3 regions of the Clostridium cochlearium genome follow, and region 1 is predicted to be linked to each of the others. Evidence: predicted binding sites of a transcription regulator. Region 1 holds the regulator's gene; each other region holds the start of a gene.
What was found. The regulator NrdR, encoded in region 1, represses ribonucleotide reductase genes. The targets are predictions, from matches to a motif close to CACNANATNTNGTG.
Positions count from the first base shown of each region.

Region 2: CKV72_RS00545 (anaerobic ribonucleoside triphosphate reductase) is a predicted target of NrdR. The motif match lies at 2,546-2,559, and genes of this name have one in related genera.
Region 3: CKV72_RS02260 (vitamin B12-dependent ribonucleotide reductase) is a predicted target of NrdR. The motif match lies at 2,368-2,381, and genes of this name have one in related genera.

Region 1 is NZ_LT906477.1:881,167-888,441, reverse strand. Features, by position in the region: gene CKV72_RS04320 (type I restriction endonuclease subunit R) at 1-1,684, shown strand, start outside; gene pnpS (two-component system histidine kinase PnpS) at 1,869-3,572, opposite strand; gene CKV72_RS04310 (response regulator) at 3,583-4,281, opposite strand; gene nrdR (transcriptional regulator NrdR) at 4,464-4,916, opposite strand; gene CKV72_RS04300 (YlmC/YmxH family sporulation protein) at 4,983-5,207, opposite strand; gene sigG (RNA polymerase sporulation sigma factor SigG) at 5,412-6,185, opposite strand; gene sigE (RNA polymerase sporulation sigma factor SigE) at 6,260-6,967, opposite strand; gene spoIIGA (sigma-E processing peptidase SpoIIGA) at 7,031-7,275, opposite strand, start outside.
Region 2 is NZ_LT906477.1:97,830-105,104, reverse strand. Features, by position in the region: gene nrdG (anaerobic ribonucleoside-triphosphate reductase activating protein) at 1-410, opposite strand, end outside; gene CKV72_RS00545 (anaerobic ribonucleoside triphosphate reductase) at 414-2,528, opposite strand; TPP riboswitch at 2,789-2,894, shown strand; gene thiT (energy-coupled thiamine transporter ThiT) at 2,971-3,618, shown strand; gene CKV72_RS00535 (ferredoxin) at 3,660-3,851, opposite strand; gene CKV72_RS00530 (Mrp/NBP35 family ATP-binding protein) at 3,967-4,809, opposite strand; gene CKV72_RS00525 (YhfM domain-containing protein) at 4,832-5,671, opposite strand; gene CKV72_RS00520 (prolipoprotein diacylglyceryl transferase) at 5,702-6,451, opposite strand; gene CKV72_RS00515 (PsbP-related protein) at 6,539-7,129, opposite strand; gene CKV72_RS00510 (DUF7922 domain-containing protein) at 7,244-7,275, opposite strand, start outside.
Region 3 is NZ_LT906477.1:468,419-475,693, forward strand. Features, by position in the region: gene CKV72_RS02260 (vitamin B12-dependent ribonucleotide reductase) at 1-2,241, opposite strand, end outside; gene CKV72_RS02265 (Rrf2 family transcriptional regulator) at 2,642-3,049, shown strand; gene CKV72_RS02270 (transposase) at 3,173-4,084, opposite strand; gene CKV72_RS12345 (hypothetical protein) at 4,366-4,791, opposite strand; gene CKV72_RS12350 (transposase) at 4,957-5,511, opposite strand; gene CKV72_RS12490 (hypothetical protein) at 5,719-5,844, shown strand; gene CKV72_RS02280 (DsrE family protein) at 5,853-6,008, shown strand; gene CKV72_RS02285 (DUF1361 domain-containing protein) at 6,079-6,780, shown strand; gene rihC (ribonucleoside hydrolase RihC) at 6,809-7,275, shown strand, end outside.

The sequences.
Region 1 (7,275 bases):
CCCATTGCTTCGTACAACCGAGCAGGCCTTTGGAGAAAAGCTACATACCTATACCATTGTAGATGCCATCAATGATGGGAATGTTCTGCCTTTTAGAATAGATTTTATCAATACCATTAAGATGCCTGATTACGTTAATGATAAAAAAGTCTATAGCATAGATAGAGAAAAAGCCTTAGCAGATCCACAGCGAATCAGTGAAATTGTTTCTTATGTTCTTGAACACTTTGATCAAAAGACGAAGCGCAATAGTTATTACACATTCTCTGCGAAATGGGAAGAAGCAGATAAGCACAACCCTAAAAAGATGATAGAAAAGCGTGAAACAAGGCGAGTTGCCGGTTTCAACTCCATATTTGCTGCTGCATCCATCCCAATGGCAATCAGATACTATAATGAGTTTAAGAAGCAGATAGCGGAAAAGAACCGTAACCTTACCATTGCAACTATTTTCAGTTTTAGTGCAAATGAAGAAGAGCCAGATGGATTGCTTCCTGAAGAGGATTTTAATATGGAAAACCTTGACCAGAGCTCCAGAGATTTTCTTGATGCGGCTATCCGAGATTACAATTCCACATTTAACACGAATTACGATACTTCCTCGGATAAGTTCCAGAATTATTATAAAGACCTCTCTCTTCGTGTAAAGAATCGGGAGATTGATATATTGATTGTTGTTAATATGTTTCTTACAGGCTTTGATGCAACAACCCTAAATACGCTATGGGTAGATAAAAACCTGAGACAGCATGGACTGATTCAGGCTTTTTCAAGAACTAACCGCATCCTAAACAGCGTTAAGACCTATGGTAATATCGTTTGCTTTAGAGATTTGAAAGAAGAAACAGACAAAGCTATTGCACTATTCGGCAATAAGGATGCAGGCGGTATTGTACTGCTAAAAACATTCGATGAATATTATAAGGGATATGATGAAAAAGGTGAACACAAGCCGGGCTATGCTGAATTGATTGCAACCCTTACAACACAGTATCCCCTTGGACAACCTATTCTCGGAGAAGAAGCTGAAAAAGAATTTATCAGGTTATATGGAGCAATACTCAGGCTCAGAAATATTCTTACTTCTTTCGATGACTTTGAAGGAAATGAGATTTTATCTGAAAGGGATTTTCAGGACTATCAGAGCATTTATATTGACCTGTATCAGGAATATAGAAAAGGTGCTGATGGTGACAAAGAAACTATCAATGATGACATAGTTTTCGAGATTGAACTGGTCAAACAGATAGAGGTAAATATTGACTACATCCTTATGCTTGTAGCCAAATATCAACAATCCAACTGTAAGGATAAAACCATTCTTACAACTATTGATAAGGCTATCAATTCAAGTATTGAACTTCGAAGTAAGAAAGAGCTTATCGAGCGTTTTATAGAGCAAGTCAATGTATCGACCAAAGTGGATGAGGATTGGCGCAAATTCCTCCATGAGCGTAAGGAAGCGGATATTTCAGCAATTATAGAAGAAGAAAAATTAAAGCCTGAAGAAACCCGCCGTTTCATCGACAATGCTTTCCGAGATGGAATGCTTAAGACGACCGGTACAGCCATTGATAAAATCATGCCACCTGTATCCCGCTTTGGCGGAGGCAGAGCCGCGAAAAAGCAAGGAATTATCGAAAAACTAATGTTATTCTTTGAGAAGTATTTAGGATTGATATAGATTAATATCAATCGCTAATTCAAAAATAATATCTTTATAAAAAACCAGTCACTTCAAGCATTCATGCCTGATTGTGACTGGTCTCTTTTTGCTCCGCTTGAAGCTGTTCATTTAAGTTTTTCTTCAATCCCTAAGTGAACGCTTCTTTTGGCAACCTCTTTTAGTAATTAATAAATATATTTCTTTATGAAATAGGTATTTTTATAATAAATTTACTTCCTTTTCCTTCCTCACTTTCTATATTGATAGTTCCATTAAAACCTAAAACTATATGTTTAACGATAGCTAACCCTAGTCCTGTACCACCTTGTCTCCTACTTCTAGCCTTATCTACTCTATAAAATCTTTCAAATAGTCTTTCTATATGTTCTTTAGATATGCCTACCCCTGTATCCTCTACCCATAGTACACAATTATTTTCTTCTTCTTTAGCTCCTATATAAACCTTGCCACCTTCTTCAGTATATTTAATGCCATTATCTACTAGATTTATCATCATTTGCTTAAATTTGTCTTTATCTCCTTTTATATTTGATACCTTATCTCCTACAATAAATAATTCTATATTCTTTTCTTCTGAAGAATTTTCCATCAAATATACTATATCCTCTAGTATTTCATTTACATGTATGCTTTCTTGCTTCATATCTTTATTATTTTCTATATCTGAAAGCGCTAGTATATCATTTATAAGTCTTGTAAGCCTGTCTGCTTCATCATTTATTATATTTAAAAATTTATCTTTAGTTTCTTTATCCTCTACATATTTTAAAGTTTCCGCAAACCCTCTTATAGATGTTAATGGTGTTTTTAACTCGTGAGTAACATTTGCTACAAACTGTGATCTCATATTTTCTAATTTTTTTATTTCTGTAACATCTTGTACTACTGCTACCGTACCTATTAATTGTTTTCCTATCTTTATGTCCGTAGTTTTTATTCTTAAGTCTTTTTCTTTAGGATAAAATATTTTCACTTCTCTATATTCTTCTATATTATCTTGTTTAAATATATCCTTTAATTCATAACTTTTTATTCTATCAAGTAGGTTTTCACCAATAATATCTTCTTCTATATCAAAAATTTCTTTAGCATAGGGATTTATCATTATAATTCTAAAATCTTTATCTACTGCAATTACTCCATTATCCATACTTTTTAATATAGCTTCTAGCTTATTTTGTTTTTCTATACTATCATTTATTGTATATTGAAGTTTATCTGCCATATTGTTAAAAGTATTACTTAACTGACCTATCTCATCCTTAGATTTTATATTTACTCTTCTGTCTAATTCTCCTGCTGCTATCCTAGAAGTTATAAATTCTAATTTTTTTATAGGTTTAACAATACTTGAAGATAGTTTAGATGCAAAGATAAAAGCCCCCATACTAGAAAGTATGATTATAATTAAATAATATATAGAGTATTTTCCCTGTACAATGCTAATATCATTGAGGTTTGTAGAAGTTCTAAGAATAATTCCACTTTTTAAAACTTTAGCAAAATATATAGTATTCTTGTTTTTACTTTCGCTATATCTAATTTTAAGTGCTTCTCCATTTTTTCTGGCTTCTATTATTTCATCTCGTTTCCCATAAAACTCTCCCTGCTGTTTTTCTAGTTGCGAATCAAATATTAATTTATCATTTTGGTCTAGACAAGTTATTCTTATATCACTATTACCAAATATATAGGGTATAATGTCATTTTTATTTTTTATGTCATTGGACTCTAACATTTTTGATACAATTTCATTATTTACCTTTAAATTAGCCTTACTATTTTCCATATATCTATAATTTGTTATAACAGCAAAAAAAGTAATAACAAAAATCATGCTGAAAGTTAGCGTAACTAGCATATGTCTCATTAATCTTTTTTTCATTTAATCACCTTTAATTTATGTTTAAATTAAACCTATATCCAACTCCTCTAATAGTTTCTATATACTTAGGGTTTTTATCATCTTTCTCTATTTTTTGCCTTAGATGTCTTATATGTACATCTACTGTCCTAGTTTCTCCTATGTATTCATATCCCCATATCTTATCTAATAAGTATTCTCTAGTTAGTACCCGTCCCTTATTTTTAATAAGTATCTCTAACAGTTGAAATTCTTTAAGAGTTAAATCAACCTTTTCTCCATCTTTTACTACTTCATGTTTTTCAAAATCCATTTTCAAATCCTCAAATTTAAAGGGTTCCTCGGTATTTTGTAATACGGTTCTTCTCAGCACAGCTTTTATTCTAGCAATTAGTTCCCTAATAGAAAAAGGTTTTGTTATATAATCATCTGCACCAAGTTCTAATCCCAGTACTTTGTCCAATTCTTCACCTTTAGCAGTTATCATTATAATTGGTGTAGTAGATATAGAAGTATCTCTCCTTATTTCTTTGCATACATCATATCCATCCATTTTAGGTAACATAACATCTAATAAAATTAATGTAGGCTTTTTGTCTTTAGCTGTTTCTAAAGCTTCTTTTCCATTTTCAGCACAAAAAATTTTATAACCTTGTTTTTCTAAATTATATCTAATAAGCTCTCTAATATGCTCTTCATCATCCACTATTAAAATACTATCTTCTAACATATTATACCCTCCATGGTTATTTATTTTAATTATTTACTATTAATCTAGCGACTGTGTCGCAAGCCAATGGGCCGTTGATTAATGAATAATTATTAAGGATTTTCTGACGCAATGAAGAAAATCCTCCTAAATTGTTCATTATTCATTGTTAGTTGTTCATTAAAAATTGTCCTCTATAAAAATTACTGGTTTCTAAGTTTTTTTATCTCTTCCATAAAGGTATCTATGTCTTTGAACTGCCTATATACAGAAGCAAATCTTACATAGGATACTTCATCTACTTCCTTTAATTTTTCCATAATGAGTTCTCCTATATATTTTGAGTTTACTTCAGTTATCATAGAATTATTAATTTTTTTCTCTACTTCATCTACTATTTCTTCAATTTGATGCCTTGATACTGGTCTTTTTTGACAAGCCTTTATTATTCCATTAACTATTTTATCTCTATCAAAATATTCTCTATTTAAATTTTTCTTAATAACCAATATAGGAACACTTTCTATTTTCTCATAGGTGGTATATCTCTTACCACATTCCAAACATTCTCTTCTTCTTCTTATGGACATATTATCTTCTGTTGATCGAGAATCTACTACTTTACTTTCGTTGTATGAACAATATGGACATTTCATACTATACTATCCCACCTTTACATGTGTATTTGTCTAATTATATTATACACATTTTTCCCCTTAATTCTACTGAATTTGCCCTTCAAATATATCTTCTGCATCTACTAGTATTACATCTACCCCTATTTTTTTTATTCTATACCAGGGTATTTCTATATCATTATTCTTTCCAAAAATAGATATCTTTTCATTAGGCATTAATATTGATGTTATTTTATAGTTTTCAGTATCAACTTTAAAATCTTTTATAAATCCAAGTCTAGTTCCTGAATTTATTTCCACAACCTCCATAGTTTTTATACTATTTAAAGAATAAAAAGTATATTCCACATAATCACCTCTAGTATTTTAAATTCATTATTATATTTATATAGATTTTATAAAAATTTATACTCAAAACTATAAAAATAAGCACTCCTTTAATAAAATTAAAGCTCTTCTACAAAAGTAAAGAAGAGCCTTTCTAATCATTTATTAATTAAAAAAATATACTTTTCAAACAAATTTTCTCATATTTTTAAGAGCAGTTTTTTCTAATCTAGAAACCTGCGCTTGAGATATACCTATTTCATCTGCAACTTCCATTTGAGTTCTTCCATTAAAAAACCTTAAATTTAATATTAGTTTTTCTCTTTTATTTAAATTTTTCATAGCTTCTTTTATAGCTATATTTTCTATCCAACTATCATCTAAATTTTTGGTATCACTTATTTGATCCATAACATATATAGAATCCCCTCCATCTTGATATACTGGTTCAAATAAAGATAGTGGATCTTGGATAGCATCTAAAGCAAAAACTACCTCCTCTCTAGGTATATCTAATTCTTTTGATATTTCACTTATAGTAGGTTCCTTATTGTTTTTAGCTATTAATTTATCTCGAACTTGCAAAGCTTTATATGCTATATCCCTCAAGGATCTACTAACTCTTATGGAATTATTATCTCTTAAATATCTCCTTATTTCTCCTATTATCATAGGTACTGCATATGTTGAAAATCTAACATTGTGACTTAAATCAAAGTTATCTATAGCTTTAATAAGACCTATACATCCTACTTGAAAAAGATCATCTGGATTTTCTCCTCTATTATTAAATCTTTGTATAACACTTAAAACAAGTCGTAAATTACATTTTATAAATCTCTCTCTTGCCTTTAAATCTCCTTGTTGAGTTTTTATTAGTAACTCTTTCATTTCTTTTCCTTTTAATACTGGCAATTTTGACGTATTTACTCCGCATATTTCTACCTTATTTATTATCATAAGTAAAATCAGCCCCTTTAATATAATTGCATTATAATTATTTCCTTAGGAGCTAACTTTTATACATAATAAAATTATATCATTTTATTTATTTCCTTTTTAAGTCTTTTAATTATTCGCTTTTCTAGCCTAGATATATAGGATTGAGATATTCCTAACATATCCGCAACTTCCTTTTGAGTTTTTTCAGTTTTTCCACCCAAACCAAATCTTAAATTAACTATCTGTTTTTCTCTGTTATTTAGTTTATCCATGGCTATTAAAAGTAATTCCTTGTCTACTTCTTCTTCTATATAATCATAAACAATATCATTATCCGTTCCTAATATATCTGAAAGCAATAATTCGTTGCCATCCCAATCTACATTTAATGGTTCATAAAAAGATATTTCAGATTTTATCTTATTATTTCTTCTAAGATACATAAGTATTTCATTTTCAATACACCTTGAAGCATAAGTAGCTAACTTTATTTTTTTACTAGGGTCAAATGTATTCACAGCTTTAATTAAACCTATAGTTCCTACTGATACCAAATCTTCAATACCTATACCAGTATTTTCAAACTTTCTTGCAATATAAACTACAAGTCTTAAATTTCTTTCTATTAATATTGATCTTATACTTTCATCACCATAGTTAAGTTTTTCTACTAAGTTTTTTTCTTCCTCTCTTGTCAAAGGTGGAGGTAATACGTCACTGCCACCTATATAGTATATATTTCTTGCAAATATTTTTAACTTAGATAATATTTTATTTAGAAATACTTTTAATTTAAACATAACATCATCCTCCAATATTTTGTAGTGAATAACTAATAGTAAACAGTGAATAGTTGCTGTTCATTAAAAAAAGCTTTTTCTTGATAGCAATGCATTATAGTCTCCACAATCACTTAATTTTTTCTCTGAAAAGGCTATTAATACTTCCTTTTTTTCTATTTCTTTTTCTTTATATATTGATACCATTTCAGGCTTTATTGCCTGAAGCATTCCCCCTTCCCCATTTACTACAGAAAAAGGAATGTACATAATGTCATAATCTTCTATTTCCTTTTCTTCGAATATGTCTTTTTCTACAACGATAACTG
Region 2 (7,275 bases), 780 kb from region 1:
TTATCTTGTTGAAAAGTACCATCTACTAATATATCTATATTTTCAATTAAAATTTTCCATCCATTTATTTTATCCATATTGCTAAGTATATATTCAAATTCATATCCTGTATAACACCATATATTAAGGTCATCTTTTTTTATCATTAAAGCTAATTCAGCTAAATTTTCTGCTTGTTCTAATGGTTCTCCGCCAGAAAAGGTAACCCCTCTTATTATAGGTATATTCTTTCTTATTCTTTTAATTATATCATCTATGCATATCCTATCACCATATTCAAAGTCTTGCATAGCAAGATTATGACACCCCTTACATTCATGCTTACAACCTGATAAAAATAATACAGATCTAAGTCCTTCACCATTAGCTAAGGAATTATCTAAAAAACCTGCCACTTGAAGATAGTTCATTTTCTATCTCTCCTCATAAAAAACTTTTCCATTAGTATGTGATAATCTATCCTTTCTTTCTGCTACCTTTCCAACTCCAAATCTTTCATCTAAACTTAAATATCCTGTAACCCTAGATATGCCTTGTATATTTTTGCTTCCACATTTAAAACAACTTGATTCGTGATTATCTATATAAGTACCACAGTTTTTACAATACTTTATATGAAAGTTTATCCCTAAATAATTAATATTAGTATTGCTATAAGCATAATTTATTATATCCATTATTACATCTTCTGTTGGATAATCATCTAACTCGATGTAAGAAATATGTCCTCCATTACAAATTGAGTGATATGGCGCTTCTATATCTATTTTTTCTTTTATTGATATTGGATATCCAACTGGTATATGAAAACTGTTTGTATAATAGTCCTTATCTGTTACCCCTTTAATTTCACCAAATATTTTTTTATCTTGTACTATAAATTTCCCACTTAACCCCTCTGCTGGAGTAGCATAGCAAGACCAATTCAACTTTGTTTCTTTTGTAGTCTTATCGGTAAAGTCTCTTATATGTTTTATGATTTTTATTCCTAATTCTCTAGCATTTTCTGATTCACCATGATGCTCTCCTATTAAAGCTTTAAGAGTTTCAGCTAATCCTATGAATCCTATACCCCAAGTACCTTGTTTTAAAATAGGTTCTATACTGTCCTCTGGCTGTAAATTTTCTGATCCTTTCATTAGATTTTGTCCTGCAACAAAAGGTAAATCTTTAACTCTTAATCTTTTTAAAACACCATACCTATGTAATAATGCTTCTTTTGCCATTTCTAATCTATTATCTAATAAAGCAAAAAACTTATTTATATCTTTTTTAGATATAATAGCTATCCTTGGTAAATTAATTGTAGTTGGTGCTATATTACCTCTTCCTTTAACATCTGGTTCTCCATTTACATTAGATTGTACTCTAGTTCTACATCCCATAGTAGCAGGTAAATATCCTTTATTATAATATTCTAAATTAAAATCTGCATCAATGTTCATAAAAGTAGGATTCATCCTCTTACTAGCAACTTTACAGGCTAATTTAAATAAATAATAATATGGATCTGATGGTCTCTTATTCACTCCATCTTTTACTCTAAATATTATATTAGGAAATATCGGTTGTTCACCTTTCCCTAATCCTTTTTCATACTCTATTAAAAATAATTCACAAACTAATGCAGCATCTTCTGACATTGGTATCCCTATATTTATTGAACTAAAAGGAACTTGTGAACCCGCTCTTGAATGCATAGTATTCAGATTATATACTATGCCCTGCATTGCCTGACTAATACTTTTCCTTAATTTTTTTTCACATAGCTCTTCAATCTTTTCTTCTTCTAATCCAACTTCTCTTAATTCTTCTTTTATTTCTTTTCTTGTAAATTCAACAAAGTAACCCATATCATTATCAAAATCTGGATGAGATTGCCCACCAAACATATCATTTTGAGTTGATTGTAATAATATACATGATAATTCGCAAGCAGACTCTATTCTTTTAGGAGGTCTTATAAATCCATACCCTGTATTAAATCCTTTTGATAAAACTTCTTTAGTTGGTATGTGCAAACAATTCACTGTTAAATTATAACTATCTAAATCATGATAATATATATCTCCATTTTCATGAGCCTTAGCTAAATGTTTAGGCATAGCAGCTAAGTTATACCACTTATTAGATTCACTAGCTATTCTTAATAATTTTGAAGAAAAATTATTTCCAACATTAGCATTATCTCTGTCTGTTTCAACCCCTATCTTCTCTATAGCTTCCATTAAATCTGATTTTATTTCTCTTATTCTAGTTCTTTCCTGTCTGTAATTAGCATAGGCTCTCCCTATATTTTTATAACTGTTCTCCATTAAAATACTTTCAACTAAATTTTGAATTTCTTCAACTGATATCTCATCTTTATTTAACTTTTCTATTTGTTCTACTACATTTTGAGTTAAATTCATATATTCACTTTCTTTTAATTCAAACCCTATTTCCTCAGAAGCTCTCTTAATTGCATTAGCTATTTTTATGGCATTAAAAGAAACTCTTCTGCCATCTCTCTTTACAACATATAGCATACACATTTCCTCCTAACTACAATATATTGTATATACTTTGGTCATTATACTATGTGAATGTCATAAAATCAACTTATAAAATTCCATATTATATGAAGTAAATGTGTTTAATATATAATTTATCTTTTCAATCTCTTTCTTTTGCACTTATGTTAAAGTTGACCTTTTATAAATATAAGTTTATGTATTTGCTGTAAATTAATTCAACATATTTGCAATAATTAAATATATATAATATAATAAACTTATAAAATTTAATAATGTAGTGCTAGGGGTGCTATAAAAGCTGAGAAATGGATTTCTTATTCATTAACCCTTGTACCTGAACTGGATAATTCCAGCGTAGGAAAGCCTTTTATAGATATAGAATATTATTATTAGCATTCCTTAATTGGAATGCTTTTTATTTACCCCTCATGCACAAACAGGAGGTATTATTTAAATGAATTTATTATCTTTAGGAGAAAACTTATTAGAAATAGTTAGTAATCCTAATTCCATATTAACACTACTAGGTCTAATGTTAGTAGTAATAATTTTATTAAAATCTAAAAAAATAAAATTAACTCCAGCATTAATTTGTAGCATAGGACTAGCATTGGCTTTAGCTACTATTCTAGATATGTTTAAGCTAACAAAGCTTCCAAATGGAGGTTCAGTTACACTTGGAGCAATGGTTCCTATTATATTAATGGCTCTTTTATACGGTCCTGAAGTAGGTTTTCTAACTGGATTTTTATATGGCCTTATAAAATTAATATTAGGTCCATATATACTTCATCCACTTCAAGTTTTATTTGACTATCCATTACCTTTTATGGCTCTTGGATTAGCTGGATATTTTAAAAACAACAAAATTTTAGGAACTATAATGGCTATATTGGGAAGATTTGTTTTTCACTTTATTGCAGGAGTAGTATTCTGGGGAAGTACAGCACCTGAATCTATGTCTTCTTACTTATATTCACTAATATATAATGGATCTTTTTTATCTGTAAATGCTCTTATATGTATTGTGATAATATATGTTTTACCTATTGAAAATATATATAAAATTATAAATAAAAAGTCTTATTATAAAGTTTTATAACATATTAAAGGTGCCTTCTTTTAAAGGCACCTTTAAGTTTTCTACTCTTCTACAGAAATAGCAGATGTTGGGCAGCTAGCTTCCGCTTCTTTAGAAAGCTCCTCTGATCCATCTGGGACTTCTTCTGTTATTGTTTTAGCTTTACCATCGTCATCCATTTCAAATACTTCTGGAGCCACTGAAGGACATAATCCACATCCTATACAAGTTTCTTTATCTACATATGCTTTCATTTGTATTCCTCCTTAATAAATATTATCTTTATTATTTTTACCTTGTTTTATTTATTTATAACTATATTTAGATAAATAAAAAGTTGGCAAATATTATTTACCAACTTTTTGCTTGTTATTTTATCTGATTCATAAATCCTTCTAATAGCTCCTCATATTCTGCACAGGCTGTAATATAATCTTCCACATTACCTTTCTCCATACTTTCTGTTAAGTCTAAATTTACAGGAAGTTCTGCTATTAAAGGTACTTCTAAATATTTAGCTTGTTCTTCAGCAGTTTTTCTACTAAATAAATTTATTTTTTCTCCACAACTACATCTTACATAAGACATATTTTCTACTACACCTAAAACATTTATATTCATTTTTTTTGCCATTATAATTACTTTTTTAACTATCATAGAAACCATATCTTGAGCTGTTGAAACAACTACCATTCCTTCTACAGGTATACTTTGCATGATTGTAAGTGCTACGTCTCCTGTTCCTGGTGGCATATCTATAAGAAGATAATCAAGTTCTCCCCATTCTGTATCTGTATACATTTGAGTAAGTACTCCTGTAATAACTGGACCTCTCCATATAACTGGTTCTTCTTCATGTTCAGTTAATAGATTAAGAGACATAACCTTTATACCTGATGATGTTTCTACTGGTAAAAATTTAATTTCTTCTCCAGTTCTTCCTTCTAAAGCATATGCTCTTTCTTCATTTATTCCAAAAAATCTAGGCATTGATGGTCCTGTTATATCTGCATCTAATACCCCAACTTTATATCCTGCTTTTTTTAGCTTTGTAGCAAGAATTCCTGTAACTGTAGATTTACCTACTCCACCTTTACCACTTATAACACCAATTATGTGTTTTATATTACCGTATTTAGGTACTATTTTAGAACATGATGCTTCATTACTATCACATTTACCTTTACTTGGACAACTATCACAATTACTCATAAAAATTCCTCCTTAGTTTCCATTAAAACTTCTCAGGCTTTTTATTAGAACACTCTACATGCCATGCTCTATTTTCATATTCTGCTTTAAGATAATACTTCTTGTCATTTTTATCTATTCTATCATGAAATGTAGCACTGGACTTATATAATAATCTTCTATAGCCTTGAGTTTTTAAAGTCATTACTACGTCATATTTAGAATCATCCTCTTCTACTAAGTATACTCCTTTATATTTCTTTAGTCTATTTTTAAATTCTTCTAAATCCTTAGATAAAATAAACTTTTTAACTTCGATGTCATCTTCTAAATTTATTCCTATAGTTTTACTAGTTTCTCCATTATCTTTTAAATAATTATCAAGAATTTCTAATATAGAGTCGTAATATATATTTGTAAAGTCTTTAGGAATTCTTACATCCCAAAAACTTTTTATTATATCATTATCTATTCTTTTAGATACTATGTATACTTTTCCATCTCCATATAAATTTCCACCATTTTTTTTATCTAATCCTACGATATACTGAAATTTATGAATCTTATCATGTGACTCATGCATTTCAAATATGTAATCTGGTTTCAATTCTGATTTCTCATCAACTTCTTTAGCTTTAGAAAGTATGTCATACAAATCCTTTATAGCTCTTTTATCTGTAACTATAAATCTATATCCTGGATCCCTAGTATTTTGTATTATAATTTTGTTTATTTTGTTTTCTTTTATATATTCAAAATCATTATTTTTCATATTAAAAGATAATTTTAGTTTATCCAAAGTAGAACAACCAGAAAAAACTATACTAAAAACTATAAAAAGAATAAAATAATTTTTTTTCTTATGTTTATGAAATCTAAACAATACTTTTTCCTCCAGATCTATTTAAATTTATTATTCTTTTTTAAATTTATCTACATTAAATATAAATACTCCTATAATAATAGTAAATAAACTTATAAATTGAGAGGTAGATAAAATAAATACATTCCCCCTTGGATCTCCTCTAAAAAACTCAACTATAATTCTACCTACACCATATAAAATCACATATAATGAAAATACTCTTCCCGGTTTTTTGTCCTTTTTACTATACCAAAGCAAGAAAAACGCTAACAAAAAATCAAATATAGATGAATAAATTTGAGTAGGATGAAGATGGATATTTGATGGAGCAAAGGGTGAATTTGTAAATGTAATACCTATTGGTAACTTCGTAGGTTTACCATAACAACATCCTGCTAAAAAACACCCTATTCTTCCAAAACCTTGAGCCAATGCTACTGATGGTACTACTAAATCAAGCATTTCTAGGACATTCCAGTTCTTTTTCTTACAGTATAAATATACTGAAAGAGCTCCACCTATTATGGCCCCATATATTACAAAGCCATTACCTAAATCTTTTAAAATCTCAGGATTATCTATTATATTTTTTATATCTACAATTATATAGAGCAGCTTTCCTCCTAATATTCCCCCAATAATTGCCACAATTGTCATGTTAAAAATACTATCTTCATTGTATCCCATGTTTTTTGATCTTTTATCTAATAATATTACTGCTGCCAATATTCCTAAAGCAATCATAGCACCATAACCATATATTTTTAGTCCAAATATTTCAAATAATACTGGTTTCATTGTATTTCCTCCTATTCATCAAATGTACCTTCTAAATATTATACCATATATGTTTTAACATATTATTTATAGATAAAATAATTATATTTATTTTTTATTATATTTTAAAGTTTCAACTATATTTTTAAAAATGGTTGGCATGTTTTCCTTAAACTTATCTTCCTGTACGAAAAATGAAAATCTTATAATTTTATCGTCTTTATTTAAAAAATACTCATAACATTTAAATAGTCTATCCTGATTATTTTTTATAATATAACTAATGCAATAAGCAGGTTTATTATTTATCTTTATATTTTTCATAACATAATCAGATATTTTATTTTGTTTTTCCGATATACTCTTACTGTTTTGTAAAAATTCCTTTATATTATATCCTATATCCCAAACCTGCATAAAACCATGGACCTTTAAATCTCTTGATTCAAATTCATTATGATAAACGATCTCACTGCCTTCAAATTTCTTTTCTTCAGCTATCCACTGCTCTGGCAGTCCATATTCTATTTCACCATTTAAAGCTTTATAATTCTTCAACTTTTTTATATTACTTTGCATTAAAGAGGTCATTTTCATGCTATTATTTATTACTCTTTGAAAAACAAACATACTTGTCATTAAAAGCAATATAATTATAAATACTTTAGTCTTTTTCCTATCTAAAACTATGATTTTCATTTAAACCCTTTTAAATTTATTCATTCAAAAGGGTACTCACCTCCTAAAAATTCTAATATTTAAATATATGATAGAAGGTTAAATAATATTAAAAAATAGGTATGCAGTGCACACCTATTTTTTTGAAGGAATTAATATAGTAGAAT
Region 3 (7,275 bases), 410 kb from region 1:
AATAGCTCCGGATATTAGAGGCGTTAGGGCTGCAACCATTTTAACATGTCCCATAGGTTCAATGTATCGTTTCCCACTACCACATTTGTTGGCAGTGTCAAAGATAGCGTAATGTTCCTTTTTTAAGTGAGGAGCTCCCTCTATTTTACCGTCTAATACCTTCTCGTATTTAAAGCCTTCTTTAGTTTCTACTACTTCTTTTTCTAAAACGTATTGTAAAATATCTTTTATTTGTTCTTCAGAATATCCAAGGTTTTTTAAGGAAAGCTCTATAACTGGATTAGTTACAGTCATCATTCCGCCACCAGATAATTTTTTGTAAACTACATGACTAAAAAATGGTTCTATAGAAGTAGCAGCACAATCCATTGCAAAGGAAATAGTGCCAGTAGGAGCTATAACTGATACTTGGGCATTTCTATATCCATATTTTTCACCGCTATCTAATGCTTTTAACCAAGATTTTTTTAATAGACTACTTAACTCAGAAAAACCTATGTTTTCTAATAATTTGTGATCAACTTTTATTGGATTGTAGTTTAAGTCTTCGTATGGACTAGTTATACTTCCAGCTACTCTAGCATGATTTTTAATTACTCTTAGCATATAAGGTTTATTTATAGAGAATTTTTCGAAAGCACCTATTTCTTTAGCCATTAATGAGGATATATAGTATGAATATCCAGTTAACAGTCCAACTAAAGAAGATGAAATATTTCTAGCTTTTTCGGAATCATAAGGATATCCTAATACCATAAGTAGTGAAGCTAAATTTGTTATTCCAAGTCCTGTTGCTCTAAACATATAAGTCTTTCTGGCAATATCTTTTGTAGGAAACTGTCCCCAGTATATAGAAGCCTCTAAAGCCAATTGAACAAGGCCCACAACGTGAAGATAACTTTCTAAATCAATGTTCTTTCGTTCATCATCATAAAATTTGTATATATTTATAGAGGCTAAATTGCAAGAACTATCATCTAAAAAAGCATATTCACCACAAGGATTTGTGGAGTTAATTCTATTATGTTTAGCATTAGTGTTTCCGTCTTCTCCAGCAGGACAAGTGTGCCATGCATTAAAAGTATCAGAGAATTGAGGAGCTGGATCTGCACACATCCAAGCCGATGTTGCAAAAGAATCCCACAGGTCTTTAACTTTAACTTTTTTATTTACAGATGAATCTACTCTACCTGTTAATTCTATAGCGTCATCAGGGACGGGGGTTAACTTTTCAGCTAAATTTTTAACTTTTTTCATAAAAAAATCTGAAAATCGTACAGAGTTATTGCTATTTTGACCGGAAACAGTTTCATAAGCTTCTCCGTCAATATCTATATCATAGCCCATTTTACCAAGAGCTCTTACTTTATCTTCTTCATGAGATTTCCAGGTAATGAAATCTAATATTTCTGGATGATCTATATCTAAGCAAACCATTTTAGCGGCTCTTCTAGTAGTTCCACCGGATTTAATGGCTCCAGCATTTCTATCTAATCCTTTTAAAAAGCTCATAAGTCCAGAAGAAACTCCTCCACCAGAAAGTTTTTCGCCTTTTGCTCTGATGGTGGAGAAATTAGTCCCTGTCCCCGAACCTCCTTTAAATAATTTTGTTTCATTAACATATTGATCAGAAATAGAATGAGGACCTAAAAGTTTGTCTTCTATAGAAAGTATAAAGCAAGCAGAAGCTTGAGTCCTAGAATAAGAATCTGTGCTTTCTACAACTTGTTTTAGGTTTTCATCGTAATAATAAGTGCCATTAGGACCTCCTTTGATTCCATACTCCATACATAATCCAGTATTAAACCATTGTGGAGAGTTTGGAGCATACATTTGGGCTAATAAAGCATATACCATTTCATCATAAAATATTTGTTTTTCCTCTTTAGTTTTTAGCAATCCTTGTTTATATAAAGCAGTAGCCCAAAAATTTACCATTCTATGTGCTACCATTTTCATACTGTTTTCATAACCATATTTATTAGGGACGCCCGCTTTTCTAAAATATTTAGATGCTATTATGTCACATGAATTTTGCGAGTAGTGTTCTGGAAACTCAAGATCTTTCATATCTACTAAAACTTTTCCTGTCTTATGATCTTTTAGAAAAACATCTACTGATTTCCAGTTAAAAAGATCGAAAACAGTTAAATTTTTATTTTTTTCTAATTCTTTTGTGAATTTTCTTCTAATTATTTTATTGAGAGAATCTGTGTAATCTAAATTATTTAATAGTTCCAAAATAATTCCTCCTCATCTAAAGAATACTTAATAAGTATATTATAAAAAAACAATATATACAAATATTATAAAATTGAATTAAATTAGTCTAGAATAGCATATATAGTGTAATGATACGTTTTTCTATACAATATATAGTATATTACAATAAAATAAGAAATGTATAGTAATTTTAAATTAATTAATTAAGCAGTTAGTTAGAAATTAGTTTAGGGACAGGGGTAAAAACAAAAACAAAGAAAGTAATAGTTACGTATTATATAAAAATAATGATATAATAAAGAGTAAAAGAGTATACAATAAACATATAAATAGAAAAGAGGTGACATAAAGACTATTTAAATAAACATAAATTATATTGTTATTAAAGATAAAATAAAATTAATATAAGGTGATGAGGATGAATATAACACAGGAAGCAGATTATGCAATAAGAGCACTTTTAATATTAGCAAAAGAAGGTGAAGGAGAAAAATTAGATGCTAAAACTATTTCAGAAAGAGGTAGAATTCCTTTAAGATTCTTACTAAAGTTATTAAGAAAGCTTATTCAAGCTGGAATAGTACGTTCATATAGAGGAGTTAATGGTGGATATGCATTAAATAGATATAGTAAGGATATAAATTTAAGGGAGGTTATAGAAGCAATAGATGGTTCTATATCAATAAATAGATGTATAATAGATAAAGATTTTTGTAATGCAACCAATACAGAAAGATGTGTGGTACATAAAGAATTAAAAAAAGTTCAAAGTATATTAGTAAATGAGTTAGAAAAAATCACCCTATTTAAGTTAAAAAATTCGTAATACTTTTAAATATTAAGTAAAAGTATAAAAGTTATAATTAGTGATAAAAAGATTTTTGTGCAACTTTAATAATCCTTTGTTTGTAAAAAAATGAAGGATTATATTAATATGTAGATTTATATATTATTGGGCAAGAGGTGTATAAATAGATATAAAATCTTCAATTATATTTTTAAAATTAGGATTTAATTTTAAAAGATTTACTGCATTATCACATAATTTACAAGCTTTGTATTCTGATATATTAATAACTTTACAAATTTTTGCATATGTAAAATCACAAAGACAGCGCATTAATAATATAGTTAGAGCTATGTCATTTTTATTTTTACAATTATTTTTGAAAAGGTTTTCTTTTTTCTTTACAACATCAGAGATGAATTCTAATATATGTTCTGGATCAAAACTTCTTGATATGATATTTCGATTGCTGTTATAAGAAGCTTTTTCATTTTCTATATTTTGATTATTTAAAGTATTTTCATCTATAATAAAAACTAATTTCAGATACTGTTTTCTAGCTTTTTTTACATCAGAACTAAATAACTGCATAATAAAATCTTCGTCTAAAATTTCAAATTTATCTTTTTTGAAGCCCAGAAATACACATAAACTGGAATAAGTATATTTTTCAATACAGTTTCTATATTTACTAATAGATAAAGGATTTTTATGTATATATGCAGAAAGATTAATTAAATATTGCTCATTGTGGACTATTTTACTTTTAAATCTATCTAAAAAAAGTGGTCCTTTCCTTTTGTACTTTTTATTAAAATACAAGGCATATCTAAAGTTTATACAATGCATTATTTTAGAAATATCAGCGCCATTTACATCAATTATAAAATGTGCATGATTAGACATTAAACAATAAGAATATACTTTAAATTTATATACATATTGATAATGTTTAATTAGTGATAAATAAAAATTTTTATCATCATTAGACTTAAAAAGCAGAACGTCACTAATACTTTTTACAATTATATGAAATATAGAAAAATCACTTTTTTTTCTAGCTGATCTGGCCATAAGAATACACCTCTTTATTAAAAAATATTAACTTTATTTTCTATATTTAACACAACAAACTAAAAATATTCATATTAATAAATGATTTTTAAGATATTTGAAGAAATATTTATTTAGAACAATATAGGGACGGGCGTATTAAATATACTAAATATACTCTATGTGTAAACATAAGTATTAAAACAATTTGTTAATTAGTTGATTGCAAAACTAATGATTTAAAAAATTAAATACTCACCTTAAATTATAAATATTAAATTTTTAAAAAAACAAACTATAGATTAAGCAATTAATGATTTTATTGAGAGTATCTTATTTTTATTATTAATTTTATAGCTAATAATTACAGTAATTAATTGGGTTATACCTGCTAATAATAATTCAGCTTTTAAAGAATCCGTCTTATTAATTTTTAAGGTCGATAGACCTAATGGGTGTTTAATAATATTGTTGGTTCTTTCAGTAATAGTTCTGATTTTATATAAGTTATTCCATTTTTCTGTATTTCGAGGAAGAGGACAATTAAGTCTAAAGTCTTTATTGATGGTTGGATGATATATTCTTCCACAAGGTGAAGATGTACATGGATTTTCACAGGAAAGTATATACTTAGTTTTACCATTAATTCGTACTTTTTTAGATTTAGGGCAAAGCCATTTAACTCGCATAGAACGTCCTTTTTCTCTTGTAACTCCATCAAATTTCATTGGAAGAGAAGAGTCCTTCGGACATAAGGGAACTCCATTATCAGTAAAGCCGCTTAGGCTGTGGTAAATCAGAAGAATTACGAGGATTAATTGGAATAATAGGTATTGTGTTGCAATCTTTAATTAGATATTTATAATTGTCATCACAATCATAAGCAGCATCACCTAGAAAATAATTATATTTGAATTTTTCTTTTTAGCAACTTTACCAGTATTTAAAAGAGATTCAAAATATTTAGGATTATTTTCTTTAACATAAGCTTCAATACAAGTAGTATCAGCAATTATTATTTTAGATAACTCAGAATTAAGTTTTTTACAAATAGGTTCAGTAATATCAACTAAATGATTGAAAAAACTATGAATATGTTGAATAAAGTTAGATTTAAATCTAGAGAACTGAGATTCATGAGGCACTTTATTCAAATTACAAAGAGATCTTAATTCTTTAGACAAATTCAATATATTTATAAATAATTCAGTTTCAGAGATACCAAGTATTTTTTGCACTATGAATGCGGTTAGCATTGAAGAAAGAGAATAATCTCTACGACGACCAGTTGAGGAATAGTAGGCATTATAAAAACTTTGAGGTATTAACATTTTCATGTTAATATGTTTTTCAAAAAGCTTAATAAATTTAGGCTTATCTTCTTCAAAACAGTCTACGACTTCTTCATAAATATTAGAAAGATGAATTTGGTTTTTTAAATTGATCATAAGGGTTCCTCCTTAAATTTATATTTGGTGGTACTTATATAAATTCGACATTGAGTGGGGGAAATCCTTTTTGATAAAGCTTGAAATTCCTTGAGCCCTAACGGGCTTGAGGTTTTGCAAGCGACTAAAATTTGTTAATGTTAAGGGAGGATTCAGATATATAAATATAAAGTTATATTTCATGTAGATGAAAATAATAAATTTAAATTGGATTTAAATAATATAAAAAATTTGCTTGAAGATATGAAAAATAGTTATTTAGAAGTAGAAATATTGCTAAATTCAGAGGCGGTTTCTTTGGTGAAAAAAAATGTGAATATACAATCAATATAGAAAAACTAATGAAAAAAAAGGTATCATTTGTTGTATGTAATAAATCATTAAAAGCTTTGAAAATAAAGGGGAAAGAATTAATAGATGGAGTAGTAATAGTTGATTCTGGGGTAGGTGAGTTAGTAAAGAAGCAGATTGATGGATGGGCATATATAAAACCATAAATTTAATAAGGAATAAATAGGAATAAATAAGCCCTGTCCCTTAACTTCCTACAATTTAAGAGGTGATTATGTGTCTAAAACCTTAAAAAATAAGAAAAATAATTTTAAAAATATTCTTGTTGTAGTAATTTTTATTTATTTTTTATGTATTGTATTTGGAAAAAGATTAGATAATATGTACATGATATGGAATTTGTTATTGGCATGGATACCATTAGAAATTTCGTATTTTTTTAAAAAAGTATTTGGAGATAAGAATAGAAAAAAATATTCCCAAACTTTAATTGTATTATTAAGTATAATTTGGGTTATATCATATCCTAATGCTCCTTATGTTATTACAGAATTAGTTTATTTAAATGGTAATAAATATTTTGAATTGGTAAATTCAAAAGGGACAGGGGTTATATTTAAAAATGATTTAAACATATGGAAAGATTTTTTTTATGTCTTCATAGGAGTATGGATTTGTAGCATTATATCTTTTGTATCTATACACATAAATAGGAAGATTATTATGGAGAGATACAATAGTGCATTTAGTTGGATATTTTTATTCTTAGTGGCTATATTTAGTGGATTTAACATGTATTTAAGTAGAATTGAACAAATTCGTAGTTGGAATATTATAATAAATCCATACAAAACTATAGTTCTTATATATAAAAATATTAATAAATTAACATTTGAATTTTCTATGCTTTTTGCTGGGATAATCATTATAATGTATATGATAACTAATTTATTAATTAATAAACTAAAAAATGAATAATTAATTTGTTTTAGGAGTGATTTACAAAATGAGTAAGGAAACTAAAATTATTTTAGATACAGATCCAGGTATTGATGATGCTGTAGCTATGGTAGCTGCCCTAAACAGTCCCAAAGTCAAAGTAGAATTAATAACTACTGTAGCTGGAAATGTAGATGTGGAAAAAACCACAGAAAATGCACTAAAAATTTTACAATTTTTAAATAAGACTGTCCCCGTTGCCAAAGGTGCAAGAAAGCCATTAGTAAGAGAATTAGATGATGCTAGTGAAATACACGGAGATTCAGGGCTGGATGGCTATGATTTCCCTAAAATAGAAAGAGAAGTAGATAAAAAATCTGCTATAGATAAGATGAGAGAAGTTATAACTAATTCAGATGAAAAAATAACTTTAGTAGCTATAGGGCCTCTAACTAATATTGCATTACTTTTAAGTTCATATCCAGAAGTTAAAGATAATATAGATAAATTAGTTATAATGGGGGGATCAACATC